2 linked regions of the Actinomadura rubteroloni genome follow. The protein of the gene in region 1 interacts with the protein of each later gene in a pairwise test. Links are inferred from orthologs where the notes say so. Each region holds a gene or a part of one and is shown on either strand. Other genes may lie near its edges.

Region 1 (14,482 bases):
CTTGCCGATGCCCGCCTCACCCATAACGAGTGCGATCCGCAGCCCGCCGCCCCGCGCGTCCCCGGCCGCGCCCAGCAGCGCACCGAGTTCGACGTCCCGCCCGACGACCCCCGACCCCGCCACGCCCACACCGACGGCGCCGCCGTACGCACCATCGCGGTCAGACGCACTACCGCCGTACGCGGCGGCCAGCGCAGGCGGCGCGCCGCTGCCGCTCTGCGCGCTGCCGCTCTGCGCGCTGCCGCTCTGCGCGCTGCCGCTCTGCGCGCTGCCGCTCTGCGCGCTGCCGCTCTGCGCGCTGCCGCTCTGCGCGCTGCCGCTCTGCGCGCTGCCGCTCTGCGCGCCGCCGGGCGTGGTGGCCGGGGCCGTCGACTCGACGCTGTCCGCGCCGCCGCCGACGGCGCCGCCGCAGTGTGCGTTACCGCTGCGCGCGGCATTGCCTTGCGCGGCGTTGCCGGGGGTGGCCGGGTCGGGGGTTGTGCCCGTGAGGATGGCTTGTTCTAGGTGGGTCAGGGCGGGGCCGGGGTCGAGGCCCAGTTCGTCGGCGAGGACGCGGCGGGCCGAGCGCAGGACGGCGAGGGCGTCGGCGCGGCGGCCGGACGCGTCCAGGGCCAGGGCGCGCAGGCGCCAGCCTTCTTCGCGCAGGGGTTCGTCTTCGGTGAGGCGGGCGGCTTCGGCGACGGCGTCCGTCGTGTCGCCGGCGCGCAGGGCGGCGGCGACCCGCAGTTCGCGTGCCGCCGACCGCAGGTCCGCCAGGCGCGCGACCTCCGGGGCGGCCCACGGCTCGTCGGCCGCCTCGGCGAAGGCCGGGCCGTGCCAGAGCGACAGGGCTTCGTCCAGGAGGCGGCGCGGGTCTTCGGCGTCTCGGGCGGCGCGGACGAGGGCGGCGAAGCGCCAGGCGTCCACGGCGTCGTCCGGCAGGCGCAGCGCGTAGCCGGGGGGCGCGCTGACCAGGAGGCGGGCCGGGGCGCGCGGCGGACGGTCCGGTTCCAGCAACCGCCGCAGGTTCGACACGTACGCCTGGAGCGACGCGAGGGCCTTGGCCGGGGGCTCGCCGCGCCACAGGTCGTCCACCAGCCGGTCCACCGGGACGACCGCGCCGCGCGCGGCGACGAGCAGCGCCAGCACGGCGCGCTGGCGCGGGCCGCCGAGCGGCACCGGCGTGCCGCCGACCGCCGCCTCGAACGTCCCGAGCACCGTGAGCACGACCATCGCCGGTCATCGTAGGCGGCTCCCAGTGGATTCCAAGCGCCCGGTCCAAGCCGGTTCCAAGCGGCCCGGACGAGTCTTCTCACCAAGCCGCCGAAACAAGGAGAACCCGATGACCGTCACCGCACCGACCCTGCACCCCGGCAGCCGCGCCATGATCATCGTCCACCGGGCGTTCCGCCGCGAGACCCGCGTCCTCGGCGAGCTGATCGCCGCCGTCGCGCCGGGCGACGTCCGCCGCGCACGCGTGCTCGCCGACTTCCTCGACCAGTACCGGGCGGGCCTGCACGTCCACCACACGGGCGAGGACGAGCTGTTCTGGCCGCCGCTGCTCGCCCGCGTGGACCTGGACGCCGACATCGTCCTGCGCATGGAGGAGCAGCACCGGCACGTCGCCGCGACGCTGGAGGAGGTCGCCGCGCGCACCGCCGCCTGGCGCGACGGCGCGTCCGCCGCCGCCCGGGACGCCCTGGTCACCGCCCTCGCCCGCCACCGCGCCGCTCTCGTGGAGCACCTGGACGACGAGGAGCGCCACCTCCTCCCGCTCGCCGAACGCCACCTCACCGACGAGGAGTGGGCGTCGACGGGCGAGCACTTCATCGAGCACACGCCGAAGCTCCAGGCACTGCTGTTCCTCGGCCTGGTCCTGGAGGACGCCGACGACGACGAACGCGCCCTCATGCTCGGCGGAATGCCCGCCCCCGCCCGGTTCCTGTGGAAGGCGATCGGACGCCGCCGGTACGCGAACCACGTCCGGCGCATCCGCCACGACGACGCGCCGTCCCGCCTCGGCACCGCGCTCGCCGTCGTCCTCGGCGGGTTCATCACCTACATCGGCCTCGCCTACCTGGTCGCGCCGGGCGCGAACGCGCCGTCGTTCGGGCTCCCCGCCTGGCCGCACGGCGACGCGGCGGCGTTCCTGACGGTGAAGGGCGTCCGCGACCTCGCGTCCGGGCTCATCACGTTCACGCTGCTGGCCCGCCGCGAGCACCGCGCGCTCGGCTGGACGTTCCTGGCGATGGCGGCCGTCCCGCTCGGCGACATGCTCACCGTCCTCGGCAACCACGGATCGACGGGCGCCGCGCTCGGCATCCACGGGCTGACGGCGCTGGCCGTCGCGGCGACGGGCGCGCTGCTCGTCCGCTCCACCCGCCGCCGCTGAGACGGTGTCAGCCGGCCAGCTCGCCGAGCAGCGCGAAGGTGCGGCGGCGGGCCGCGTCGCCCGCCAGGTCGCTCTGGGACACGACGACCTCGGTGGCGCCCGCGTCGAAGTAGCGGCGGATCTCGGCGGCGAGCGCGTCCTCGTCGCCGAGCGCGACCAGCTCGGCCGCCCGCTCCCGTCCCTCCAGCGCGACGACCCGCTGGTAGGACGGGATGCGGTCGTAGAACGCGAAGTGCTCCTCGGCCGTGGCGCGGGCGGCGTCCAGCTCCGCCGCCGGGACGACCGCGCCCGGCAGGAAGGCGACGACGCGCGGCGCGGGACGTCCGGCCGCCTCCGCCGCCGCCGTGATCGCCGGGACGATGTGCTCGCCGAGCGTGCGCGGGCCCGCGAGGAACGGGAGCGTCCCGTCGGCCAGCTCCCCGGCGACGCGCAGCGCGTGCGGGCCGAGCGCCGCGACCAGCAGCGGCGCCGGGTCCGCCCCCGCCAGCGGGACCGGCCGGACGGCCCGCGCGGTGATCGTCTCGCCCGCGAAGTCGACCGTCCCGGTGTCGGCCAGCGACCGCAGGACGGTCAGGAACTCGCGCAGCCGCAGCGCCGGCCGCTCGTGCTTCAGGCCGAACGCGGGCTCCACGATCGCGGGCGCGCCGAGCGCGAGCCCGAGCTGGAACCGTCCGCCGGTCGCGGCCTGGGCGGTCTGGGCCTGGGCGTTCACCAGGATCGGATGCCGCTCGAAGATCGGGACGGCGGACGTTCCGACGCGCACGTCCGGGACCTCGCGGCCGACGACGGCGGCCAGGCCGATCCCGTCGTAGTCGAACCGCTGGCCCCACCAGACGGAGCGCAGACCGGCGTCCCGGGCCTCGCGGGCATGGGCGACGACGCCGTCCACGGCATTGCCGGACTCGGGCGGATAAAGCACGACACCAAGGCTCATGGTCGCGCCAACACCGACGCTTAGTCGACTATTCCTATCAAATTGCTTCGGGATCGCGCGCCGGGCAGTTCGCCGGGCAGTGCTCCACGTGCCGCGCGAGCCGCCGGACGAACGACGTCAGCATCCGGTCCACCACGAGCTGCGCGACCGGGCCCGTCCCCGGCACCTTCGGCTCGAACTCCGCCGTCCAGCGGATCCGCGTGTTGCCCGCGCGCGGCTCCAGGTACACGTCCGACCGGTAGTTGCGCAGCGGAAGCCCCGCCAGCGCCACATATCCGTAGTGGGACGGCGGGTCGAACGTCACCACCCGCTCGCGCACCAGCAGCACCTTGCGCACCGCGCCGACGCCGTTGCCGGTCCCGTCGCCCGCGCGCGTCCGGTGCACCTTCGTCGGGAACCGCCCCCAGGAGTTCCACGCCGCCGCGACGGCCAGGTGCTTGAAGATCTCGGCGGCGGGCGCGGTGGACATGGCGGAGGTCTCGAACGTCAACGTCATGGCGGCTCCCCGGGTACGGACCAAGCCGACGTAACCATGTCCGGGGACGGCCCACAAGCGAGTCCGCGGTTTGTGGGCCCCGATACAGCGCCGGGGTCAGGCCGTCGGCACCACGAGGAACGCTTCGGCGAGCCGTCCGGCGGGCAGCCCGGCCCGCTGCGCGTTCGCGGTGAGCCATTCGCGTACCATCTCCGGCAGCCGGTCGCCCATGTGCTCGGTCTGGCTCGCGTGCGCCCGCAGCGCCTTGATCTTGGTGTCGAACTCGTCGGTCACGTCCACGTGGTGGTCGGCGGACGGGCCGGCGCTCAGCCACACCTCACGGGCCGTCCACGCCTCCAGCTTCTCTTCGGCCAGCAGCTCGGGGAACGCGTACGGGTTGCGCGCGTCGGGGTAGACGGCGTCGAGCGTCGCCGAGCCGACCGCCCGGTGGTCGGGATGGCTGGGCGAAATGCGCGTGTAGTCCCGGTCGGGGCTGGACGTCAGCACCCGGTCCGGCCGCACCTGGCGGATGACGCGGGCGATGTCGCGGCGCAGCGCGAGCGTCGCCTCGACCCGTCCGTCGGGGTAGCCGAGCCAGCGGACGTCGCGCACGCCCGCCACCGCCGCCGCGGCCTCCTGCTCGGCCCGCCGCATCGGGGCCATCCGCTCGCGCGGCACGTCGTCGTCGAAGCCGCCCGCGTCGCCGTCGGTCACGAGCAGGTACACGACCTCGATGCCGCGCGCGGTCCACCGCGCGACCGTCCCGGCCGCGCCGAAGTCCACGTCGTCGGGGTGGGCCATCACCACGAGGGCCCGGCTGATCTCGGAGTCGTCCAGTACGTTCGCCACCCGGCCAGCCTAGAAGGCGCCCCCGACAGAAGCGCGGGACGGGCGGACGGACGGAAACCGTCGGTCCCGGCCCGTAGACTCGACGGCGATGTCGAAGACCGAAGTTCATCCCCTGCTGGACGGCCTCAACCCGCAGCAGCGCGCCGCCGTCGAGCACGCCGGATCACCGCTGCTCATCGTCGCGGGCGCCGGGTCGGGCAAGACGCGCGTGCTCACCCACCGCATCGCCTACCTGCTCGCCGAGCGCGACGTCCACCCCGGCGAGATCCTCGCGATCACCTTCACCAACAAGGCCGCGGCCGAGATGAAGGAGCGGGTGGACGCCCTGATCGGCCCCCGCTCGCGGGCGATGTGGGTCATGACGTTCCACTCGGCGTGCGTGCGGATCCTGCGCCGCGAGGCCAAGCGTCTCGGGTTCCCGACGAGCTTCTCGATCTACGACCAGGCGGACGCGACCCGGCTCATGGCCCTGGTCTGCCGCGAGCTGGACCTGGACCCCAAGCGGTACCCGCCGAAGTCGTTCAGCGCCCAGGTCTCGAACCTGAAGAACGAGCTGATCGACTACGAGACGTTCAAGTCCCGCGCGTCCACCCACATGGAGCAGACGCTCGCCGAGGCGTACGAGATGTACCAGGCGCGCCTCCAGCAGGCGGGCGCGATGGACTTCGACGACCTGATCATGATGACGGTCAACCTGCTCCAGGTGTTCCCCGAGGCCGCCGAGTACTACCGGCGCCGGTTCCGGCACGTCATGGTGGACGAGTACCAGGACACCAACCACGCGCAGTACGAACTCGTCCGCGAGCTGACCGCGCCGGTCGAGGGCCTCGGCGCGGCCGAACTGTGCGTCGTCGGCGACGCGGACCAGTCGATCTACGCGTTCCGGGGCGCGACGATCCGCAACATCCTGGAGTTCGAGCGCGACTACCCCGACGCGAAGACGATCCTGCTGGAGCAGAACTACCGCTCCACCCAGACGATCCTGTCGGCGGCGAACGCGGTCATCGAGCGCAACGCCGACCGCAAGCCCAAGCGGCTCTGGTCCGACCAGGGGGAAGGCGCCCGGATCGTCGGTTATGTCGCCGACAACGAGCACGACGAGGCCGCGCACGTCGCGCAGGAGGTCGACCGGCTGACCGACTCGGGCGCGGCGCGTCCGGGCGACGTCGCGGTGTTCTACCGGACGAACGCGCAGTCCCGTGTGTTCGAGGAGATCTTCATCCGGGTCGGGATGCCGTACAAGGTCGTCGGCGGCGTCCGGTTCTACGAGCGCAAGGAGGTCCGCGACCTGCTGGCCTACCTGCGCGTCCTCGCCAACCCCGAGGACACCGTCAGCCTGCGCCGCATCCTCAACGTCCCCAAGCGCGGCATCGGCGACCGCGCCGAGGCGTGCGTCGAGGCGCACGCGTCGCGCGAGCGGATCTCGTTCTGGCAGGCGCTGCGGCTCCCCGAGGACGTCCCCGGCATGGCGACGCGGTCGATCAACGCGGTGCGCGGGTTCGTCACGCTGATCGACGGGCTGCGCGAGCTGGTGCCCGCCCGGACGCCCGCCGAGATCGTGGACGCGGTGCTCACCCGGTCCGGCTACCTGGAAGAACTGGCGAACTCCAAGGACCCGCAGGACGAGACGCGCATCGAGAACCTGCGCGAACTCGAGTCGGTGGCCCGCGAGTTCGAGGATCGAAACGAGGAGCGCGTCGAGGACGGCGACGCGACCGGCCGGCTGGTCGAGTTCCTGGAGCAGGTCGCGCTGGTCGCCGACGCGGACTCGATCCCGGGCGGCGCGAAGACCGCGCCCGTCCCGCCGGGGGAGCGGCCCGCCGAGAGCGACCAGGGCGTCGTCACGCTGATGACGCTGCACACCGCGAAGGGCCTGGAGTTCCCGGTCGTCTTCCTCACGGGCATGGAGGACTGCGTCTTCCCGCACCTGCGCGCGATGAGCAACCCGAAGGAACTGGAAGAGGAACGCCGCCTCGCCTACGTCGGCATCACGCGCGCCCGCCAGCGCCTGTACGTGAGCCGGGCGTCGATGCGCAGCTCGTGGGGCACGCCGCAGGTGAACCCGCCGTCGCGGTTCCTCGCCGAGATCCCGACGGCGCTGGTGGACTGGGTGCGCAAGGAGCCGTCCCGCCCCTCGGCCCTGACGGCCGCCGCCGCGCGCGGCTTCGCCTCCGGCCCGGGCAACCGCGCCGTCCCGTCCCTGACCCCCGGCGACAAGGTCACCCACGACGCCTTCGGCCTCGGCACGGTCGTCGCGGTGGACGGCGAGGGCGACAAGGCCGCGGCCAGCGTCGACTTCGGCGGCGAGTACGGCGTGAAACGCCTGGTCCTGCGCTTCGCCCCGGTCGAGAAGCTCTGACCTCATCCGGCCAGGTGCGGCGCCCCGGACGCGACTAGCGTTCGGGGCACCGCACCTCCAGGAGGAGGCATGGCCGGACGACCGTTAGGCCCGTACATCGGCCTGAGCTACGGGCATCTCATCTCGACGACCCCCGGCGTCGTCGTCACCCGCGACCGGTGGGCGGTGCATCCGCTCGCCTTGGAGCGGCCCGACCACGGCCGCCGGGACGAGCCCGTGCGCTGCGCGACGTGCGGCAGGACGTTCACCGTCCGCGTCCTGTCCCTGGACCGGACGCTGCGCCTCCGCCGGACCCTGCGCGCGTCGGCGATCACCGGCCTGGCGCTCTCCGTGCTCTGCGCCGCGCTGCTCGCCGTCGCCGGCGAGGGCGCGGTGCCGGTCCTGGCGTTCCTCGCGTCCGTCGGGGCGGTGACCGCGCTCCTCACCGCGATGCGCCTGCGCCTGGAGGTCGGCGCGACCCCGCGCCGGCCCACGCTCACCCGGCTGCGCGGCCACCGCGTGCTGCCCGGAGCCGGCGAGCTACCCGCGTGACTCGCCGCGCCACCAGCGGGTGAGGGACTGCCACCAGGAGCGGCGGGGCTCGGGGGTCCACGTCGGAGTGGGGGCCGGGGCGGGCGTGGGGGTCGCGTACTGCCGGGGCGCGGGGGCGTGGACCGGGGGGAAGCGGACGGGGAGGGACGCCAGGGCGCGGTGGAAGGGGCCGGGGCGCCACGTCAGCTCGTCCACGGGGACTGCGAGTTCCAGGTCGGGCAGGCGGTCCAGCAGGCGTTCGAGGGCCACGGACGCGATGAGCCGGGCGTGGCCGCGCGCCGGGCAGGTGTGGGGGCCGGCGCTCCAGGCCAGGTGGGCGCGGTTGCCGGTGCGCGGGCCCGACTCCTTGGCCGGGTCGGTGTTGGCGGCGGCGAAGCTGATCACGACGGGCCGGCCGGCGGGCAGGTGGACCCCGCCGATCTCGACGTCCTGGACGGGGTAGGTGACGCCGTAGTTGGCCATCGGCGGGTCCGTCCAGAGGATTTCGTCGAGCGCGTCCTCGACGGGCAGGCTCCCGCCGGACAGGTCGCCCGCGAACCGGTCGTCCGACAGCAGCAGCCGCAGCCCGTTGGCGATGAGGTTCTGCTCCGGCTCCGTCCCGGCGCCCTGGAGCACGATGAGCTGGTGCATCAGCTCCTCGTCGGTGAGCCGCGCGGGGTGGTGGATGAGCCAGGACGTCACGTCCGCGCCCGGATGCTCCTTCTTCAGCGCGACGAGGTCCGCGACGGCCCGGGTCAGCTCGGCGTTGGCCTTCTCGGCGTCGATGCCGTCGAAGATGCCGCTCATGCCGTAGACGAGCCGGTCGCCGATGTCGGGCGGGCAGCCGAACATCTCGTTGAACACCAGCAGCGGCAGCGTCTTGGCGTACTGACCGAGCAGGTCGGCCTCGCCGTCCGCGCAGAACCGGTCGATGAGACGGTCCGCGTTGCGCTCCACGTAGCCGCGCAGCGCGCCGGTGTCGACCCGGTCCAGGCTGTCGGTGACGGCGCGCCGCAGTCGCGCGTGGACCTCGCCGTCGGTGAACAGGCAGTTCGGCCGGTACATCATCATCGGCAGCACCGGGCAGTCCTCGGGCACCGTCCGCTGCCACTCGCGGGCGTCCTTCGGGAACGTCGCGGGGTCGCGCAGGACGTCGAGCGCGGCCTGGTAGCCGATGACGAGCGTCGCCGGGACGCCGGGCGCCAGCTCGACGGGCGCGGCGGGGCCGTACCGGCGCAGTCCGGCGTAGACGGCGCCGGGATCGGCGGCGAACTCCGGCCCGTACAGGGCGGCGCGGTGGTCGACGGGGCAGCCGGACGGCTCGGCGGGGGTCACGCGTGCTCCTGGGGGGCGTCGGCGGCGAGCAGGTGGTGGACGAGCGTGATCAGCGCCCGGACCGACGACGCGTGGTCGCGCGCGTCGCAGGTGACGAGCGGTGTGGACGGAAGCAGGTCGAGGGCCTCGCGGACCTCGTCGTCGGGGAAGACCGGCGCGCCGTCGAACCGGTTGACCGCGACGGCGTACGGCAGGCCCTGCCGTTCCACGAGGTCGATGACGTCGAACGACGCCTCCAGCCGGCTCGTGTCCACGAGGATCAGCGCGCCGTACGCGCCGCGCGCCAGGTCCTTCCACAGCGGGGTGAAGCGCTGCTGGCCGGGGACGCCGAAGAGGTAGAGGACGATCCGCTCGCCGATCGTGATGCGGCCGAAGTCCATCGCGACGGTCGTGGTCGTCTTGTCGCGGGCGCCGGTCAGGTCGTCGACGGGCGCGCCCGCCTGCGTCATCGTCTCCTCGGTGCGCAGCGGGCGGATCTCCGACAGCGTCCCGACGTAGGTCGTCTTGCCGACCGCGAACGGCCCCGCGACCAGCAGTTTCACGGCCGTCCGGACCGTGTCGGGGAGGTGGAGCGCGTGCTCAGAGGCGAGCGCGGAGTCCATCGAGCACCTCCTGCAAGATCTCGATCTTGGACGGTTCGTCGGCGGGGCCGGGGACGCGCGGCGAGAGGTGCCCGCTGTCGACCAGGTCGGACACGAGCACCTTGGTGACGCTGATCGGCAGCGCCAGGTGCGCGGCGATCTCGGCGACCGACAGCGCGCCGTCCCGGCACAGCGCGGCGATCCGGCGCTTCTCGGGGGTGAGCCCGGCGGCGGCGCGTCCGGTTCCGGCCACCAGCGTGACGAGGTCGAAGATGTTGCGGCTCGGATGGGCCCGTCCACCCGTCACGACGTGCGGCCGGACGAGCGCCCGACGGCTGCGGCGCGCCGTCACGCCGCGCCGCCGACGTGGCGGGGCGGGCTCGTCAGCTCCCCGCCGAGCCGCTGGACGAGTTCCTGGAGCCGGAACGAGACGGCCTCCATGTCCACGTGCAGGCTCGCCGACACCGCCAGGTACGCGCCCGGACCTGCGGCGACGAGGAAGACGTACCCGTCGTCGAACTCGCTGACGGTCTGCTGCCACACGGTGTCGGGCGTGCCGCAGAACTCGGCGGTGGCGCGGGCGAGGGACTGGAGCCCGGCCATCCCGGCGGCCTGGCGCTCGGCCTCGTCCCGGTCGATCCGCGCGGAGTGCGCGACGAGCAACCCGTCGGCGGAGAGCAGGATCGCGTACCGCGTCTCCGGCATCCGGAGGGCGTCGTCCAGCATCCAGCCCAGCTTGTTGTCGAAGACGTCGTTCATGGCCGGAGGTTCTCCCCTTCGCTTGCGGGCGGGTCGCTGTCGGGCGGGGCCGTGGCGCGGCCGGACCGGGTGCCGCGCTGCCAGGCGCCCATGCCCGCCGCGACGTCCCGCGCCGGACGTCCCGGCCGGGCCGGCGCCGGTCCGCTCAGGCCGCTCGTCTCGGCGGGCGCGGCGCTCACGCGGCGGCGCTTCACCAGGCCGCCCGGGGTCGTCCGCGTCCGGTCGGCGGGCTCGGGGGCGGTATGGACGGGTGCGATCTCGTCCGGGACGCGCGTGAGCAGGGCCGTCGGCAGGAACACCACGGCGCGGACGCCGCCGTAGGGCGACCGCGTGTCGACCGACACCGAGAACCCGTACCGCGCGGCGAGCAGGCCCGTCACGGCGAAGCCGACCTGCGGGGGGTCGCCGAGGGCGTGGACGTCGATGCGGCGCCGTCCGCCGAGGGTGCGGGTCGCGCGTTCCAGGTCCTCGCCGTCCATCGCGACCCCGGCGTCGTCGATCATGATCGCGACGCCGTTGTGCGCCTGCTGGAAGTTCACCTCGACCGGCGTGCTCGGCTGCGAGTGCCGGGCGGCGTTGTCCAGCAGCTCCGCGAGCGCGAGCACCACCGGCTCGACCGCGCGGCTCACCACCGCGACGCCCACCTCGGACGTCACGCGGACGCGCAGGTAGTCGCGGATCCGGGACGTCGCGCCGCGCACCACGTCGGTGAGCGACGACGCCGACCGCTGCTGCCCCGGCCAGGACCCGCACAGCACCGCCGTGGCCTGCGCGCGGCGGCCGAGCTGGGCGTTCATGTGGTCGATGCGGAGCAGGTCCTCCAGGACGGCCGGGTCGTCGTGCCGCTCCTGCATGGCCGAGATCGCGACCTGCTGCTCGTTCGCCAGGCTCTGGACGGCGCGCATCATCGCCCGCAGCGTCGCCGTCGCCGACTGCTCCGCCTGCGTCCGCGCCCGCGCCACGAGGTCGGCGGCCAGGTGGAGGACCGCCTCCAGCTCGTCGGCGCGGCCCGGCCGCCGGTGCAGCGGGCCGGGGACGGGCACGGGATGGTCGCGCGGGACCTCGGCCAGCGCGGGGAGGCGCGTGGTGACCAGGTGGCGCAGCTCGTCCTCGCGCAGGCGCATCTCGTAGGCGAGCACGTCGTTGCGCTGCCGCAGGCGCGCGGTGATCTGCCGCTGGCGCAGGAGCAGGACCGCGACGGCGGCGAGCCCGGCGGCCAGGCACGCGAGCGCCGCCGTCAACAGGGTTTGGTCCATCGGTTCCTCGTGAGCGAAGGCGGTCCGCGCCGGGGACTATGCCCGCGGCCGCGGGACGCCCGGACGCGGGATTTCCGCAATGCCGGCCGGAGAACGCCGTGCGCGGCGTGGCCATTTCGCGTCGACGGGCGGGCGGACGGGTGGGGTGGTCATCAAGCTGTCCGTTTTGTATCGGGTTGGGAGTGTTTGGCCGGTGTGCAGTGGCCAATGCGGGGGTGGGAACTCCACGGGGTCCCGAGAGCAGGACGGCAGCATACGGCACTCGCGTGATTACGCAAGGGCCTTCCATGGCGCGGCGGCGTCGGTTATTCTGGACCGCTCAATCGCGGGATTCCGCCGTTAGCCACGGCGGTCGGCGGCCAATTCGTGCCGTCTTGGCATTTACTCGCCGGTTCCTGATGCATTGCCGGGATGGGGCACCTACACTGCCCTATTCGAGAGCGCCGCTTTCGGTGCGCCCGAGCAAGTCGGGGACGGCTTCCCGGTATTGCCGGGCGTCCCCCGTCAAGGAGGCCCGCATGAGCCAGGATCAGATCCTCGTCCTCGGCGCCGACGGCGGCGACCGCCACGCCGAGGACGCCGAACTCCGCGCCCGCGGCCCGGCGGCGCGAGTGGACGTCCTCGGCGTCGAGGCGTGGGCGGTCAGCGACCCCGACGTCCTCAAGAGGCTGCTGACCGATCCCCGCGTCTCCAAGAGCGCCCACCGCCACTGGCCGAAGTTCCCCGACGAGATCGTCGGCATCTGGCCGCTGGACCTGTGGGTGGCCGTCCAGAACATGTTCACCGCGTACGGCGACGACCACCGGCGGCTGCGCCGCCTGATCGCGCCCGCGTTCACGGCCCGGCGCACGGCCGCGCTCGTCCCGCGCATCGAGCAGATCACCGCCGCGCTCCTGGACGACCTCGCCGCCTCGTCCGGGCCCGTCGACCTGCGCGAACGCTTCGCCTATCCGCTGCCGATCCGCGTCATCAGCGAATTGATGGGCCTGCCCGCCAGTTCCGGGCCGGACTTCCGCCGCATGGTCGACGGCGTCTTCGACACGACGCTCACCGTCGAGCAGCAGACGGCGAACACGCACGCCCTGTACGCGCTGCTGGCCGACCTGGTCGCCGCGAAACGCGCCGCGCCCGGCGACGACATGACATCCGTGCTCATCGACGCGCGGGACGAAGAGGGATCCGTCCTCGCCGAGCAGGAACTGCTGGACACGCTGCTGCTGGTCATTTCGGCGGGCCACGAAACGACGGTCAACCTTCTGGACCAGGCGATCGCGGCCCTGCTGACCCACCCCGACCAGTTGGCGCACATTCGCGCAGGCCGGGCGACGTGGAACGACGCCATTGAGGAAGCCCTGCGCTACGAAGCGCCGGTCGCGCATCTTCCGCTGCGTTATGCCGTCGAGGACGTCGAAATCCCCGGCGGCCCGACGATCCGCCAGGGAGAGGCGATTCTCGCGTCCTATTCGGCGGCCGGTCGTCATCCGGAACTGAACGGCGGCGACGCGGACGCTTTCGATGTCACGCGTCCCACCAAGGACCACCTGGCGTTCGGCCACGGCGTCCACTTCTGCTTGGGCGCGCCGTTGGCCCGGGCGGAGGCCGCGATCGCCCTTCCGGCCCTCTTCGAGCGCTTCCCGGACTTGTCCCTGGCCGTGCCGGCCGAGGAACTGAAGCCCAGTCCGAGCTTCATTTCCAATGGCCATGTGACATTGCCCGTCCACCTGAACCCGTGAAACGGGCCGCCGCACCGGTCGGCCGGTGCGGCGGCGCTCACGGTCAGAGGGAATTGATGGCGGCCTGCAGGTTGGGCAGCGGGCCGATGTGCCGGGTGTCGCCCGTGGGCTGCGCGGTGCCGGTCTGCTTGAGGATCTGGCGGACCTGCGCGGGCGTCAGGACGGCGCCCCGCTGCTTGGCGACGCCCTGGAGCGCGGCGACGGCCCCGGCGACGATGGGGCTGGCGCTCGACGTCCCGTTGAACGTGCTGCGGTACATCTTGTTGGGGTCGGTCTGGGTCGCCGACAGGTCCTGGAAGCCGGGCGTTCCGGCGGACGCGACGCACGCGCCGTACGCCTGGACGTCCACGCGCGTGCCGTAGGTGGTGTAGGCCATGGCCGTGCGCGCGGCGGGACGGTTGGAGCCCTCGCAATTGACGCCGCCGAGGCTCGGCGGCTCGCCCCCGCCGACCATGATCGCGCCGGAGTCGGGCCGTCCCATGATCGTCACGGCGTCCGGATCGCTCGGGTTGTCCAGGTTGTGGTCACCGTTGCCGGCCGCCTCGACGACCGTGACCCCGGCGGCGACGGCCAGCTTGATCTGGTCGTACACCAGCGGGTCGATCTCGACCGGGTAGCCGTTGACCTGCAGCTCCAGAAGGATCACGTCACCGGACTGGGAGTGGGACGTGGCGTAGGAGATAGGCCCGCCGGGCGTGGCGTAGTGGGTGAGCTGGAGCTTGGAGTGCGGCGCGATGCCCGCCATGCCGAGGTTGTTGTCGTCCTGCGCGCCGATGATGCCGATGACCGGCGTCCCGTGCGAGCCCGGGTAGCAGGGGCTGCCGCCGAGCTGCGGCACCTGGACGGGCGCGCCCGCGGGCGCCGGACGGTTCGCCAGGTCCTCGTGGCAACTGTTCCACTGCGTGTTGGCGAGATCGTTCGGGTGGACGGGGACGTTGCTGTTCGCGGTCGAGAGCGTCCCGAGCTGCCCGTTGGCGTTGTCGCCCCAGACGTCGAGGTCCGCGACGAGGAAGTTGGCGACGACGTGCCGGCTGCCCGCGGCGATCGTCCCGGCGGATCCGGTGCCGGAGATCTGGACGGGGACGGTGCTGTCGGTGTTGTTGCCGTTGCCGAGCTGCCCCTTGTCGTTGTCGCCCCAGCCGACGACGGAGTAGTCGTTGCGGATCGCGGCGCTGAACAGGTCGCCCGCGGTGACCGCGGTGGCGTTCGTCAGCCCGGACACCGAGACGGGGGAGTGCCGGTCGGTCGTGGAGCCGTCGCCGAGCTGACCTTGGGCGTTGTAGCCCCAAGCCTTGACGACCCCACTGGACAACAGGGCCA
Region 2 (14,383 bases), on another replicon or contig:
CCTCGGGGATCGACAGCAGCGCCTGCGTGACCTGCGACTCCCGCGTGATCACGCCGCTGGTCAGGACGGTGTTGCGGTGCCGCAGGCGGCCGTTCTGGCGCAGCAGCTCGTCGATCTCGGCGCGCGCCCGCCGGATCCGCCGGGTCAGCCGGACGTGGACCAGCAGCCCACCGGCCGCCAGGCCGACGAGGAAGGTGGCGAGGGGGATCCCGACCGCGTGCGGCGCCGCCAGCAGCGCGCACGCCGCCAGCACCAGCGCGAAGGCCACCCCGAGCGGCGGCCGGTGCGCGTCCACCCAGTCCAGGGCGGCGTTGACGGGCTTCGGAATCCTCACGCCTCGATCTCCTCCACGTTGTCGCCGGACGTGCTCAGTCCCCCGGGGCGGCCGAAGGGCCGACGGACCATGAACGACGCGGACCCGGGGAGGTGTTCCGGCCGGGACGGAGGCGCGCGTCACCCTCGGCCGTCGCCCGCGCCGTCGCGGGCCGGCCCGTCCGGCCGCTCCGCGCGTCGCCGGCGAGCCGTCGCGGGACCCGTCGCACGGGCCCTCGCACGGGCCGCGGGCGGGGACGCCGAGAACCCTAACAGCCGCGCGGGTCCCGTCCGACGGGGCGCCGGATGCCGAGGTCGGGATGCGACAGAGGTCCGGGCCGAATATCGTTGACGGATATGAGCAATCACTTTGACGTCGTGGTCCTCGGCGCGGGACCGGGCGGGTATGTCGCCGCGATCCGGTCGGCACAGCTCGGTCTCAAAACGGCCATCATCGAGGAGAGGTACTGGGGCGGCGTCTGTCTGAACGTCGGCTGCATCCCCTCGAAGGCCCTCCTCCGCAACGCGGAGCTGGCCCACATCTTCACCACCGAGACGGAGAAGTACGGGATCTCGGTCGACGGACAGGTCTCCTTCGACTACGGCGTCGCCTACCAGCGCAGCCGCCAGGTGTCGGAGAAGCTCGTCAAGGGCGTCCAGTTCCTGATGAAGAAGAACAAGATCACGACCTTCGACGGGCGTGGAACGTTCACCGACGCGAACACCCTCCAGGTGGACCTGGCCGGCGGCGCGTCCGACACCGTCACCTTCGACCACTGCATCATCGCGGCGGGCGCCCACACGCGGCTGCTGCCCGGCACGTCGCTGTCGGAGCGCGTGGTCACCTACGAGGAGCAGATCCTCTCGTCCGAGCTGCCCGGGAGCATCGTCATCGCGGGCGCCGGGGCGATCGGCGTCGAGTTCGCCTACGTCCTGCACAACTACGGCGTGAAGGTCACCATCGTCGAGTTCCTCGACCGGATGGTCCCGAACGAGGACGCCGACATCTCCAAGGAGCTGTCGCGCCGGTACCGCAAGCTCGGCATCGAGGTCCTGACCTCCACCCGCGTCGACCAGATCGACGACTCGGGCGAGAAGGTCAAGGTCACCGTCACCGGCAAGGACGGCGCCCAGCAGGTCCTGGAGACCGACAAGGTCCTCCAGGCCATCGGGTTCGCGCCGAACGTGGACGGCTACGGGCTCGACAAGACCGGCGTCCGGCTCACCGAGCGCGGCGCGATCGACATCGACGCGTACTGCCGGACGTCCGTCCCGCACATCTACGCGATCGGCGACGTCACCGCCAAGCTCATGCTCGCGCACGCCGCCGAGTCGATGGGCATCGTGGCCGCCGAGACGATCGCGGGCGCCGAGACGATGGCGCTCGACTACGTCATGATCCCGCGCGCCACCTACTGCCAGCCGCAGGTCGCGAGCTTCGGGTGGACCGAGGCGCAGGCCAAGGAGCAGGGCTACGACGTCAACGTCGCCAAGTTCCCCTACAGCGCGAACGGCAAGGCGCTCGGCCTCGGCGAGGGCGACGGGTTCGCCAAGATCATCTCCGACAAGAAGTACGGGGAGATCCTCGGCGCCCACCTGATCGGCCCGGAGGTCACCGAACTGCTGCCCGAACTGACGCTCGCGCAGCAGTGGGACCTGACCGTCCACGAGGTCGCCCGCAACGTCCACGCGCACCCGACGCTGGGCGAGGCGATCAAGGAGGCCGTCCACGGCCTGGCCGGGCACATGATCAACCTCTGACCCCACTTCGGACCGCAGTGCCCGCCCGACGGCCCGCACTGCGGTCCGAGACGCGTCCGGGGGTTTGTCCGACCCCGGCACCTCGGCATTTAGGTGCGTCCGGGAGCATGTGCGCATGCGATCCGACGACGAGTTCGGCTTCCTTCGCCTCGACGGCGCCGCCAACGTCCGTGATCTCGGTGGCCGGCCCGTGCCCGGCGGCGCGGTGGCGGCCGGGCGGCTGCTGCGCGCCGACGCGCTGAACGCCCTCAGTGACCCCGACCTGGAGCGGCTCGCCGGGATCCGCACCGTGGTCGACTTCCGCAGCGACCACGAGGTCGCCACGAACGGCGCGGACCGGCTGCCGGACGGCGCGGAACTCGTCCACCTGCCCATCGACGGCGGCGACCTGGAGGACTTCTACAAGGCCGTCACGGCGGGCGACCCGCTGCGGCAGCGCGAGGTCTTCGGCGGGGGGCGCACCGAGCGCGTCCTGGTCGCGGTGAACCGCAACTTCGTCGCCGACGACGCGCAGCGCGCGGCGTTCGCGACGACGCTGCGCCTGGTCGCCGACGCCGGACGGCTCCCGCTCGTGTTCCACTGCACGGCCGGCAAGGACCGGACGGGCTGGATGGCGGCGATCGTCCTGACGATCCTCGGCGTCCCGCGCGCCGACATCATGGCCGACTACCTGCGGTCCAACGAGTACCACCGGGACCGGTGGAAGAAGCTGCTGGACCACCTCGGCCGGTCCGGGCAGATGGAGGAGCCCGAACTGCTGCTCCCGCTGCTGGAGCAGCGTCCCGAGTACCTGGAGGCCGCGTTCGCCGAGGCCACCGCCAGGTACGGGTCGTTCGCCGGGTTCCTCGCCGACGGGCTCGGCGCGGACGAGGAGCTGCTCGCCGCCGTCCGCGCCGGGCTGACCGCCTGATCCGGGCTCAGTCGCGCAGCAGCTCCGTCAGCTCGCCGAGCGCGTCGTGCAGGTGGTCGACCAGCTCCGACGGGTCGGGGACGAGGTCGCGGCACGTGATGATGCCGACGTCGATCGTCCCGTCGTAGGAGAAGACCGTGATGTTGAGGCCGCCGCTGAGGTCGGTGACCAGCGAGACCGGGTAGTAGGCGAGCACCCGCGCGCCCCCGAGGAACAGCGGGAACTGCGGGCCCGGCACGTTGGACACGATGAGGTTCAGCGGACGCATCCCCGTCATCGGCGCGGCGAGCAGGGCCAGCTTGGTCGCGGCCCCGGCGAACGGCGCCGGGACGAGCGCCGACAGGTCCCGGACCCAGCCGCCGGACTCGGTGAACCGCCGCTTCATCCGGTCCATGTCGGCGCGGACGGCCGTGAACCGATCGGCGGGGTCCGCGACGTGGGTCGCGAGCGGCGCGGCGAGGATCGAGGTCATGTTGCCCTCGGCGGCCTCGTCCGCGCCCCGGTCGGGCCGGCGCAGCGAGATCGGCACGCCCGCGACGAGCGGCCCGGCGGGCAACTCGCCGCGCTTGTCCAGCCAGGTGCGCAGCGCGGTCGCGCACAGCGCCATGACGACGTCGTTGACGCTGCCGCCGAGCGCCCGGCCGACGCGCTTGACGTCGTCCAGCGGCAGTTCGCCGAACGCGACGGCGCGGCGGGCGCCGATGGGACGGTTGAACGGCGTCGGGGGCGCGGCGGGCGTGTCGGCCGCCGGGTGCTCCCTCCGCCCGAGGACGCCCCGGGCCAGCCGCGCGACCCGCCCGACGCCCGGCAGCGACCCGACGCCCGGCACGTCGTCCAGGAGCGGGACCGACCGGACGACCGACAGCGCCGACGCCAGCGGGTGCCCGGCCATCCGCAGCAGCCCGTCGCGCATCATCTCGGCGGTGCCGGGGGCGCGCTGCGGCGCGGTCTCGTCGGCGGGGACGTCCCGCTCGTCCGGCGACAGGTCCAGCAGCGCGGCGAGCGCCTCGGCGGCCATGACGCCGTCGATCGCGGCGTGGTGGACCTTCATGTAGACGGCGGCGCGCCCGCCGGCGAGCCCGTGGATCAGCACCAGCTCCCACAGCGGACGGGACCGGTCGAGCGGACGCTCGTGCAGCGCAGCGACGAGCCGGGCGAGCTGCTCGTCGTCGCCGGGCCGGGGCAGCGTGACCTCGGAGATGTGCCGCGCGGGGTCGAACTCGGGATCGTCCTCCCAGTACGGCCGGTCCAGCCCGAGCGGGACCTGGACGAGCCGGCGCCGCAGCGGCCGGGGCGCGAGATGCGCGCGGCGGCTGATCAGGCCGGCGAGCGCGGCGGCGGTCAGCCGCCCGCCGGGGCAGGTCGCCGGATCGACGACCCCGAGCCCGGCGATGTGCGCGCGGGTGGTGTCCGTCTCGGCATTGAGGAAGACGGCGTCCACGGAGGTGAGCTGGCTCATGAGCTGTCCCGTCTCATCGGCTGTGGGCCACCTCTCCAGGAAGTACGGCGTACCCGGCGGTAGGTCAATGGCGGCAGGGAGGACGTAACCGGGACTTAACTGGACGAATCGCGGCGTTCACCGGAGTCCGGCCGCACGCCCGCTTCGGGCGCTCACCACCTGCAAGATCAATAACGATCGGGAACGTCCGGGCATTCCCGGTCGCGGTGTGGCGTGCGCCATTACAGTGGAGCCCCATGACACGACCCCTCGCGGAGATCATGGAGGCGGGCTGGGCGGAGGCCCTGGCGCCGGTGGCGGACCGGATCGCGGCGATGGGCGATTTTTTGCGCGCCGAGGTCGCCGCCGGACGCCGTTACCTGCCGGCGGGAGCGAACATCCTGCGGGCGTTCCAGCAGCCGTTCGCCGAGGTCCGCGTGCTGATCGTCGGGCAGGACCCGTATCCGACGCCGGGGCACGCGGTCGGGCTCAGCTTCTCGGTCGCCCCCGAGGTCCGGCCGCTGCCGGGCAGCCTGGTCAACATCTTCCGGGAGTACGGGAACGACCTCGGGCTGCCCGCGCCGTCCACCGGGGACCTCACGCCGTGGACGCACCAGGGCGTCCTGCTCCTCAACCGCGCGCTGACCGTCCTGCCGCGTAAGCCCGCGTCGCACCGCGGCAAGGGCTGGGAGGCCGTCACCGAGCAGGCCATCCGGGCGCTCGCCGCGCGGAACCGGCCGCTGGTCGCGATCCTGTGGGGCCGGGACGCGCGGGACGCCAAGCCGCTGCTCGGGAACGTCCCGGCGATCGAGTCCGCGCATCCGAGCCCGATGTCGGCCGACCGGGGCTTCTTCGGCTCCCGCCCGTTCAGCCGCGCCAACGCCCTGCTGGAGCGGCAGGGCGCGTCGCCGGTGGACTGGAAGCTGCCCTAGCCCTCGTCCGGGACGCGGCGCAGCATCGCCGCGAACTCGCCGTCGCGGGGACGTTCGGGGTTCTGGCCGAGCGGGGTCAGCCGCCGCTCGCCGTGGCTCCAGTAGACGCCCGGCGCGCACGGGTCGTCGGCGGCGGCGTGCATCTCCGCGACGACCTCGGCGAACACCGGCAGGACCGCCTGGACGGCCGTCGAGGTGATCGGGTAGAGCAGCAGCGTGCTGTGGCACGGGACGCCGACCAGCGCGCCGTGCTCGTTCGGCGGCGGGAGGAACTGGTCGACCTCGCTGAGCAGCGCGGACACGTACCGGTTGCCGGGCTTGGTGACGACCCGCACGTTGCGTCCGGGCAGGAGCGGCTGGTCGCGGACCTCGACGTCGGCCAGCTCGCGGTCGTGCGTGTTCGTCATGACGTACCCGAGCCGCCGCAGCCCGAGCAGCCCGGCGCGCGCCCGCGTCAGCGGACCGCCGTAGCGCGGGTGCTCGATCATCACCATCGCGTCGAAGTGGTCGCCCGCCGGGACGACGACCAGGCCCTCCCGGTCGCGCGGGGCGAGCTTCGGGACGATCCGCAGCCGCAGCAGCTCGCGCACGTCCCCGAACAGCTCCATCTCCCCCACCGCGAGGAACGCGCGGTCGGCGATCTCGCGGATCCACGCGTCCGCCAGGCGCGGCCAGCGCGCGGGCTCGGCGCGGGCGCAGCGCTCCAGCAGCGTCCAGGTGGTGGCGCGCGCCTCGGACCGGCCGACGGGCAGCACGACCTCGGAGGTTCCGCCGTCCAGCCACCCCGACGGGGCCACCACCGGCAGCAGGTCGCGGATGAGCGCATGCACGTCCGCAGCCACGTCCAGCGGTTCCACGCTCATCGCCGCCTCCTTTCTCGTCCGTGCCGGGCCACGGGTCAACCCTCTCAAAGTTCGGGGGCCCCGCGGGACCCCTCGGAGTGACCGTATCGCCGACGGCCCCCGCCGGGGCGCGGATCCCGCCCACCCTGTCGCCGACCGGCCGCCGCTCAAGTACGGTGCTTCCATGTCCGAAATCGTGTACCCGCCGGTGATCAAGACAGCGCTCGCCCTGTTCAAGGCGCTGAACATCAGGTTCCGCCTGGAGGGGACCGAGCACGTCCCGGCGGCTGGCGGCGCGGTGCTGGTGAGCAACCACGTCAGCTACCTGGACTTCATCTTCGCGGGCCTCGCCGTCCACCCCGCCGGGCGCCTCACCCGGTTCATGGCGAAGAAGGAGGTCTTCGACAACCGGATCTCCGGACCGCTCATGCGGGGCATGCACCACATCCCGGTCGACCGGGACGCGGGCGCCGCGTCGTACAAGGCCGCGCTCACCGCGCTGAAGGGCGGCGAGATCGTCGGCGTGTTCGCCGAGGCGACGATCAGCCGGTCGTTCACGGTCAAGGAGATCAAGAGCGGGGCGGTGCGGATGGCCGTCGCCGCGGACGTCCCGCTGCTGCCCATCGCGATCTGGGGCCCGCAGCGCATGTGGACGAAGGGGCGCAAGCGGCGGCTGCTCCAGCGGAACGTCCCCGTCACGATCCTCATCGGCGAGCCGATGTACCCCAAGCGCGGCGACGACTACGCGCAGGTCACCGCCGACCTCCAGGCCCGGATGGGCGAGCTGCTGGAGAAGGCGCAGCGGGAGTACCCTGAGGAGCCGACCGGTGACGATCGGTGGTGGCAGCCCGCCTATCTCGGCGGCACCGCCCCGACGCCCGAGGAGGCGGCCGAACTGGACCGCAAGGAGTCCGAGGAGCGCGCCGCCCGCCGTGCCGCGCGCGCCGACGCCGAACGCCGCGAGGGTGATGCCGCCTGAGCGGGGCGGGCATGGCTAAATCGGTGGACGACCCGGCCGCCTCGACTCGATCATCGAACCCATGACCGAACGCCCGCGGGAGTTCCTGCACCTGGTGGAGGCGCCCGAGGTCGCGACGGCCTCCGGCGCCGACCTGACGCTTCCCGTGATCCTCAGCGTGGACGACACCTGCTCGCCCGCCGACGTGATGGGGATGCTGTCGATGCGGCCGTTCGCGTCCGGCGACCAGCCGTGGTCGCGGTCGGCGCGGATCGAGCACGTCCGGGCCGACGCGCCGCTGCGTCCGGAGTCGGCGCGGGTGCTGCGCTCGGCGCGCGACCGCGACCGCGACACCGTCCTCGCCGAGGGCGAGGGCTGGACGCTGCTGGCGAGCCGCTGGAAGCACGGCAACGCGCACGTCGCGGTGTCCGCGGAGAGCGAGGAGCTGGCCGAGGCGATCCTGGCCGAGTCCGTCCGGGACGCCAGCGACCCGCCGCGCACCGACGAGCAGAACGTCGAGATGGGCTTCTGGCACATGGGCGCGCACGGGCCGGTGCGCACCGAGCGGGCCATCAGCGCCGACTCGTGGGCGCAGATCCGCCGCAACTACACCGCGCCCGTCGCCTCGGCGCTGGACGACGTCATGGCGCTGCGCCGCGAGGACGTCGCGGGCCGGCTGCTGCTCCTGCACGGCCCGCCCGGCACCGGCAAGACGACGGCGCTGCGGGCGCTCGCGCGGGCGTGGAGCGGCTGGTGCCAGGCCGACTGCGTCCTGGACCCCGAGTCGCTGTTCGGCACGCCGAGCTACCTCATGGAGGTCGCGGTCGGCGAGGACGACGACGAGGAGCGCCGCTGGCGGCTGCTCATCCTGGAGGACTGCGACGAGCTGATCCGCGGCGAGGCCAAGCAGTCGACCGGGCAGGGCCTGTCGCGGCTGCTGAACCTCACCGACGGGATGCTCGGGCAGGGCCGGGACGTCCTGGTGGCCATCACGACCAACGAGGACCTGGCGCGGCTGCACCCGGCGGTCGTCCGTCCGGGCCGGTGCCTGGCGCAGATCGAGGTCGGGCCGCTCACCCGGGCCGAGTCGCTGGACTGGCTGGACGACGCCGTCCCCGATCCGGACATCGCGGCCGACGGCGCGACGCTGGCCGAGCTGGCGGCGCTGCGCAAGGGCGAGCACCGGCCGAAGCCCGAGACGCCGGCGGGTGCGGCGACGGGCTTCTACCTGTAGTCACTTCGCGGCGGCCTGCCAGAGGCACGCGTAGGCGTGCCGGAGGCTCGGCAGGTCGTGCGCGGGGTGCGGGAACGGGACGCGCAGGTCGAACGGCTCGGGCGCGTCCGGGGACGGGATCGAGCAGCGCAGCCAGAGGCCGAGCCGGTCCAGGCCGAGCGGGCGGACGTCGGGCGCGGGCTCGCCGAGTTCCGGCAGCAGGCGGCGCAGTTCGGCGCGGTGGCAGCCGTCCAGGTGCGCGAGCACGCCCGCCTCGATGGCGGCGAACGGGTCCGGGCCGGCCTGGGCGAAATCCTCGGGTTCGACGGTCGCGCTGCCCCAGGGGTCGTCGACCTCGATCTGGGCGACGTCCAGGGTGAGCAGGACGTGGTCGCCGCCGTCCGTGCGCGCGAGGTCGAGCAGTTCGGGACGCGGGTGGAGGCGGGCGAGGCGGAGGGCCGCGTCCCGGCGGGCGGCGGGCGGGACCTCGCTGATCCAGCCGTGCAGCCAGGCCCGTCCGCGCACCCGGTCGGGGAACGGCACCGGCGCGACGTCGGAGATCCGCAGCGTGGCGGGCAGGTCCGCGTTCCCGACGAGCGCGGTCGCGACGGGCGACGCGGCGGGCAGGAGCAGCAGGGGCGCGCCGTCCTTGCCCGCGGCGTGCGCGGGAATCGGCGCGTACGGGACGCCGGGCGTGACGAGGACGCCGCCCGCCACCCCGTAGGCGAGGGTGCGCGCGCGTTCGGCGGGGGACGGCCCGCTCACGGTCCGCTGCTGGTCCACGGAATCCTCCCATTGAGTTAGGGTGACCTAAGTTAGGCTTACCTAACCACCGAAGGAGGACCATGAACAACCCCCGGCCGAAGGTCCGGCTGTCGCGCGCGCTCGGGATCCCCCTGACGCCGAAGAGCGTGCGGTACTTCGAGGCGCGGCCGTACCCGCCCGGCGTCCACGGGCGCGCGCGCAAGCAGGAGTCGGACTACAAGGTGCGGCTGCGCGAGAAGCAGCGGCTCCGGGCGCAGTACAACATCCGCGAGACGCAGCTCCGCAACGCCTTCGACAAGGCGTCCCGGTCCGGGGGCAAGACGGGCGAGGCTCTGCTGGTGGACCTGGAACGGCGCCTGGACGCCCTGGTCCTGCGCTCCGGGTTCGCGCGGACGATCTACCAGGCGCGGCAGTTCGTCGTCCACCGCCACGTGCTGGTGAACGGGCGCCGCGTGGACCGTCCGTCCTTCCGCCTCGCCCCCGGCGACGTCATCACGATCGCCGAGCGAAGCCGGAACATGGATCCGTTCCAGATCGCCGCCGCCGGCGCGCACGCCGACAACGTCCCGCCTTACCTGGACGTCCGCGTCGACGCCCTGACGGCCCACTTCACACGACTCCCCGAACGCACCGAGATTCCGGTCGTCTGCGACGAGCAGCTGGTCGTGGAGCACTACTCGCGCTAGAACCCCGCCCGCCCCGCGCGCCGGGCAACGGCACGCGCACTCGCTGTAGGCGGTGGCGTGCCGGGCGCGATGCCCGGCTGGACACGCGCGGCGCGGCGCGGCGCGGGCAGCGCGGGCGGCGTGACGGGCGTGGGCTGGGCAGCGCGCGGGTGGGCGGGCCGGTGGGGGTGGACGGGTCAGAGGAGGCTGCGGGAGGCGAGGACAATGCCGTCCTCGTCGCTGTAGAGCCAGTCGCCGGGGCGGAACTCCACGGTGCCGAACTCGACCGGCACGTCCACCGCGCCCGCGCCGTCCTTGGCGCTCTTGCGCGGGTTGGAGCCCAGTGCCTTGATGCCCAGGTCCAGGGTGCGCAGGGTCGCCACGTCGCGCACGACGCCGTTGATCACCACACCGGCCCAGGCGTTCGCCACCGCCGCCGCCGCGATCAGGTCGCCCATGAGGGCCGAGCCCGTCGAGGCGGCGCCGTCCACGACGAGGACGCGGCCCTCGCCCGGGGTGTTCAGGAGCTTCTTCACGAGACCGTTGTCGCGGAAGCAGCGGACGGTCGCGACCGGGCCGGCGAACGCGGTGCGCGCGCCGAACTGGCGGAACTGAGTTTCGCAGCTCCGCAGTTCGTCGCCGAAGTCGTCGATGAGGTCAGCGGTGGCGAAGGAGGTCATGACGGCAGCCTACCGATCGGTAACCGGCTATCCGCCGGGGGTGGGCGGGACGCCCTGCCACACGGTCAGGTCGAACGCGAGGTAGGCGGACGGCTTGTCGCCCGTCCCGCGCACCTCGACCAGCCCGACGAGCCCGCTCTCGGTCGTCACGCAGATCCTCTTGCCCTTGACGAGGTAGTCGTCGCCGAGGTAGTCGGCGTAGCGGGTGTTGTCGCGGCACGCCTCGTAGCCGCCGGGCTGGCCGGGCGCGAGCACCGACAGCCGGTCGCCCCACAGGGTGCCGTCGTAGCGCAGGTCCTCGCCGCCGCGGGACGCCTTCGGGTGCTTCGGGTCGTCGCTCAGGTTGATCGCGTAGCCGCTGGCCAGGTTGACGTTCGCGTAGTGCCCGAGCTGCGCGCCGACGCCGCCGGGCGCGGGCCTGGACGGGCCGCCGAGGTCGGGTCCGGCAGTCTGCGTCGCGGTGGACGACTCGTGCGCGGCGGGCAGGGACTCCGGCGGACGGTGCGCGGCGGCGCCCGGCGCGTCCCGCTCCCACGGCCGCAGGACGACCAGCGCCGCCGCGAGCACCACGATCACGACGCCCGCCGCCGCGAGCGCGAGCAGCAGCAGCCGCACGGCCGGGACGGGCGCGGCGGCCGGCACCGGCGCCCCGGCGGGCGGCACCGGCACGGGATCGAACCCCGGCCCGCTCGTCGGCGGCCCCATCGGACGCGGCGGCTCGGCCGAGTAGGCGGGGAGCCGGCGCGTGACGTCCTCGGGGAGCCAGCCCGCGCCGGGCGGGTCGGTGCCGACCTCCAGGGCGTCGAGGACGTCGCGCGGCGTCGGACGGTCCGCCGGGTCCTTGGCGAGGCAGCGTTCGACCAGGTCGCGCAGGCCGTCGGGGCAGCCGTCCAGCACCGGCTCCTCGTGGACGACCCGGAACAGCACCGCCTCGGCCGGCCCCTCGCCGAACGGCGTCCGCCCGGTCGCCGCGAACAGCACGACGCCCGCCAGCGCGAACATGTCGACCGCCGGGGTGGACGGCCGCCCGAGCGCCTGCTCGGGCGCCATGTACTGCGGCGATCCGATCCGCATGCCGGTGCGGGTGAGCGGGGTCGTGTCGGCGGCGCGGGCGATGCCGAAGTCGATGACGCGCGGCCCGTCGGGCGCCAGCAGCACGTTGGACGGCTTCAGGTCCCGGTGCACCACCCCCGCCGCGTGGACGGCCTGGAGCGCCTCGGCGACCCCGGCGAACACCGCCCGGACCGTCGCCTCCGGCAGCGGGCCGAGTTCCACGACCGTCTGCGCCAGCGACGGCCCCGGCACGTGCGCGGTCGCCAGCCACGGCTGCGGGCCGTCGGCGTGCGCGTCGATGACGGGCGCGGTGTAGAAGCTCTGCACCCGCTGCGCGGCGGCGATCTCCTGCTGGAAGCGGCGCCGGAACTCGGGGTCCTCGGCGAACTCGGGCCGCACGACCTTGATCGCGAGCTTGCGCCCGCTCTGCGTCGTGGCGAGGTAGACGCGGCCCATCCCGCCCGCGCCGATGCGGGCGAGGACGCGGTACCCGCCGATGAGCGGCGGATCGTCCGGGGTGCGGGGCTCATACACCGGAACGGGCGCTGGCATAGGGCCTCCAAGGGGGTGCGGCCCCCTGTTTCTACTAAAAACCACGGCTTCGCGCACGAAATGCGGCCGTGCTGTGACCCGGGCGATCCGTCAAGACGCGGCCAACATCCGTTCCGGACTGCCTGTTCGCCCCGGGTCCGCCGCCCGCACCGAACGTACGCTGGAGGACGGACGCCCGTCCGGACCGCGGACGGCCGACTCCGGCGGAAGCGCGCGGCATCGAGCGCGCCGTAGGCGAGCGGGAGGCACAGTGGGCGAGCAGGGCGGGGCGAGTGTCGAGGGCGAGCGGTTGCGGCGGCTGTCGGACGAGCACAGCGCGCACAACTACCACCCGCTGCCGATCGTGGTCGCGGAGGCGGACGGGGCGTTCGTCACGGACGTGGACGGGCGGCGGTATCTCGACATGCTGTCGGCGTACTCGGCCGTCAACTTCGGGCACCGCAACCCGCGGCTCGTGGCCGCCGCCGAGCGGCAGCTCGGGCGGGTGACGCTGGTCAGCCGCGCGTTCGACCACGACCAGTTCGGGCCGTTCTGCGCGGAGCTGGCCGAGCTGTGCGGCAAGGACATGGTGCTGCCGATGAACACCGGCGCCGAGGCGGTGGAGACGGCGCTGAAGACGGCCCGCAAGTGGGGGTACGAGGTCAAGGGCGTCCCGGCGGACCAGGCGAACATCGTGACGTTCGTCGGCAACTTCCACGGCCGGACGACGACGATCGTCAGCTTCTCCACCGACCCGGTCGCCAAGGCGTCCTACGGGCCGTACACGCCGGGGTTCCGGACGGTCCCGTACGGCGACGCGGACGCGCTGCGCGAGGCGATGGACGCGAACACCGTCGGCGTGCTGGTCGAGCCGATCCAGGGCGAGGCGGGGGTGCTGGTGCCGCCGCCGGGCTACCTGCGGGCCGTGCGGGACCTGTGCGACGAGCACGGCGCGCTGATGATCGCCGACGAGGTGCAGACCGGGCTCGGCCGGACCGGCGCGACGTTCGCGTGCGAGCACGAGGACGTGGTGCCGGACGTGTACGTCCTCGGCAAGGCGCTCGGCGGCGGGATCGTCCCGGTGTCGGCGGTGGTGGCCGACACCGGCGTCCTCGGGGTCTACAAGCCGGGCGAGCACGGCTCGACGTTCGGCGGCAACCCGATGGCCTGCGCGATCGCCCGCGAGGTCATCGCGATGCTGCGGACCGGGGAGTTCCAGGCGCGGTCCCGCGACCTCGGCGCGCACCTGCACGGACGGCTCGGCGCGCTGGACCTGGAGATGGTCCGGGAGGTGCGCGGGCGCGGGCTGTGGGCGGGCATCGAGCTGAACGGGCTGGCGCGGCCGGTCAGCGAGCGGCTGATGGAGCTGGGCGTGCTGGCGAAGGAGACGCACGACACGACGCTGCGCCTCGCGCCGCCGCTCGTCGTGGAGCGCGACGATCTCGACTGGGCGCTGGACCAGTTGGAGGCCGCGCTGAAGGCCTGACCTGCGGGGAAGAGCCGGGGGGCGGCCGGCTGTTCCAAGGGTGTGCCGCAAATTGTCCGACCTCGTCGGTATAAACTAGTCTAAACAGATCAATCCAAACCGACGACGAGGACGGTGGCCCGCGTGGGCCGACCCCTGACCCCCCTGGCGCTCACGGTGCTGCGCATGCTGTGCGACCGCCCCATGCACCCGTACGAGATGCAGCAGCAGATCCGCGACTACCACTACGACGCCGCCGTGAAGATCACGCACGGCGCGCTGTACCACTGGGTGGAGCGGCTGGCCGCCGCCGGGCTCATCGAGCCCGTCGAGACGAACCGCGAGGGGCGGCGGCCCGAACGCACGGTCTACGCCGTCACGACGTCGGGACGCGACGCGGCGCAGCTCCGCATGGCCGAGCTGCTCTCGCGCCCGAACCCCGAGTACCCGCTGTTCGGGACGGCGCTCGCCTTCGTCAACCTCCTGCCCGAGAGCGAGGTGGCCGCCCTGCTGCGGCGCCGCGTCATCGCGCTGGAGGCGGCGCTGGCGGGTCACCTCACCGTGCAGGAGGCGCACGACAAGCGCGGGCTGGAGCGTTACAAGGTCCTCGACCACGAGCTGACGATCGCCCAGCTCCTCACCGAGCTGGAGTTCTGCCGCGCGCTCGCCGACGACCTGGAGAACGACCGCCTCACCTTCAGGGACGCCGACGCGTCCCGCTCCCCCGAACCTCCCTCCACCGAGGAGTCCTGTTGACCAGATGGCGCGGAAACCCGTGGGCGATCCTCATCACCCTGTCCCTCGGGTTCTTCATGACGCTGCTCGACCTGACGATCGTGAACATCGCGATCCCGAGCA

The links.
Region 2: the proteins of pcrA (region 1) and lpdA interact in binary tests that used the Escherichia coli proteins (3 or more experiments, as listed by UniProt). The link is inferred for Actinomadura rubteroloni from one-to-one orthologs.

Annotation. Positions count from the first base shown.
Region 1 is NZ_MTBP01000002.1:1,730,483-1,744,964, reverse strand. What follows is about bases 4,383-7,352. They hold pcrA (DNA helicase PcrA), read left to right. Parts: upstream 4,383-4,717; coding sequence 4,718-6,988; downstream 6,989-7,352. Other genes in these bases: BTM25_RS19500 (hypothetical protein), read left to right, coding at 7,058-7,352; BTM25_RS19510 (PIG-L deacetylase family protein), read right to left, coding at 4,383-4,629. Also shown: BTM25_RS30025 (BTAD domain-containing putative transcriptional regulator), read right to left, coding at 1-1,212; BTM25_RS19525 (DUF4267 domain-containing protein), read left to right, coding at 1,322-2,371; BTM25_RS19520 (TIGR03564 family F420-dependent LLM class oxidoreductase), read right to left, coding at 2,379-3,305; BTM25_RS19515 (SRPBCC family protein), read right to left, coding at 3,343-3,801; more of BTM25_RS19510, read right to left, coding at 3,898-4,382; more of BTM25_RS19500, read left to right, coding at 7,353-7,519; BTM25_RS19495 (cytochrome P450), read right to left, coding at 7,508-8,833; BTM25_RS19490 (GTP-binding protein), read right to left, coding at 8,830-9,435; BTM25_RS19485 (DUF742 domain-containing protein), read right to left, coding at 9,413-9,766; BTM25_RS19480 (roadblock/LC7 domain-containing protein), read right to left, coding at 9,763-10,173; BTM25_RS19475 (ATP-binding protein), read right to left, coding at 10,170-11,429; BTM25_RS19470 (cytochrome P450 family protein), read left to right, coding at 11,948-13,162; BTM25_RS19465 (RCC1 domain-containing protein), read right to left, coding at 13,206-14,482. UniProt on the Escherichia coli protein: A helicase with DNA-dependent ATPase activity. Unwinds DNA duplexes with 3'-5' polarity. Translocates on single-stranded DNA with 3'-5' polarity. Initiates unwinding more efficiently from a nicked substrate than double-stranded DNA.
Region 2 is NZ_MTBP01000001.1:2,228,874-2,243,256, reverse strand. Bases 1-2,871 are described here. They hold lpdA (dihydrolipoyl dehydrogenase), read left to right. Parts: upstream 1-669; coding sequence 670-2,073; downstream 2,074-2,871. Other genes in these bases: BTM25_RS09940 (tyrosine-protein phosphatase), read left to right, coding at 2,189-2,871; BTM25_RS09950 (hypothetical protein), read right to left, coding at 1-334. Outside these bases: more of BTM25_RS09940, read left to right, coding at 2,872-2,983; BTM25_RS09935 (WS/DGAT/MGAT family O-acyltransferase), read right to left, coding at 2,991-4,442; BTM25_RS09930 (uracil-DNA glycosylase), read left to right, coding at 4,679-5,353; BTM25_RS09925 (hypothetical protein), read right to left, coding at 5,350-6,216; BTM25_RS09920 (lysophospholipid acyltransferase family protein), read left to right, coding at 6,380-7,174; BTM25_RS09915 (DUF5925 domain-containing protein), read left to right, coding at 7,236-8,387; BTM25_RS09910 (DUF2470 domain-containing protein), read right to left, coding at 8,388-9,149; rpsD (30S ribosomal protein S4), read left to right, coding at 9,212-9,817; ribonuclease E activity regulator RraA, read right to left, coding at 9,994-10,476; BTM25_RS09895 (serine/threonine-protein kinase), read right to left, coding at 10,504-12,081; rocD (ornithine--oxo-acid transaminase), read left to right, coding at 12,332-13,546; BTM25_RS09885 (PadR family transcriptional regulator), read left to right, coding at 13,670-14,281; BTM25_RS09880 (MFS transporter), read left to right, coding at 14,278-14,383. UniProt on the Escherichia coli protein: Lipoamide dehydrogenase is a component of the glycine cleavage system as well as of the alpha-ketoacid dehydrogenase complexes.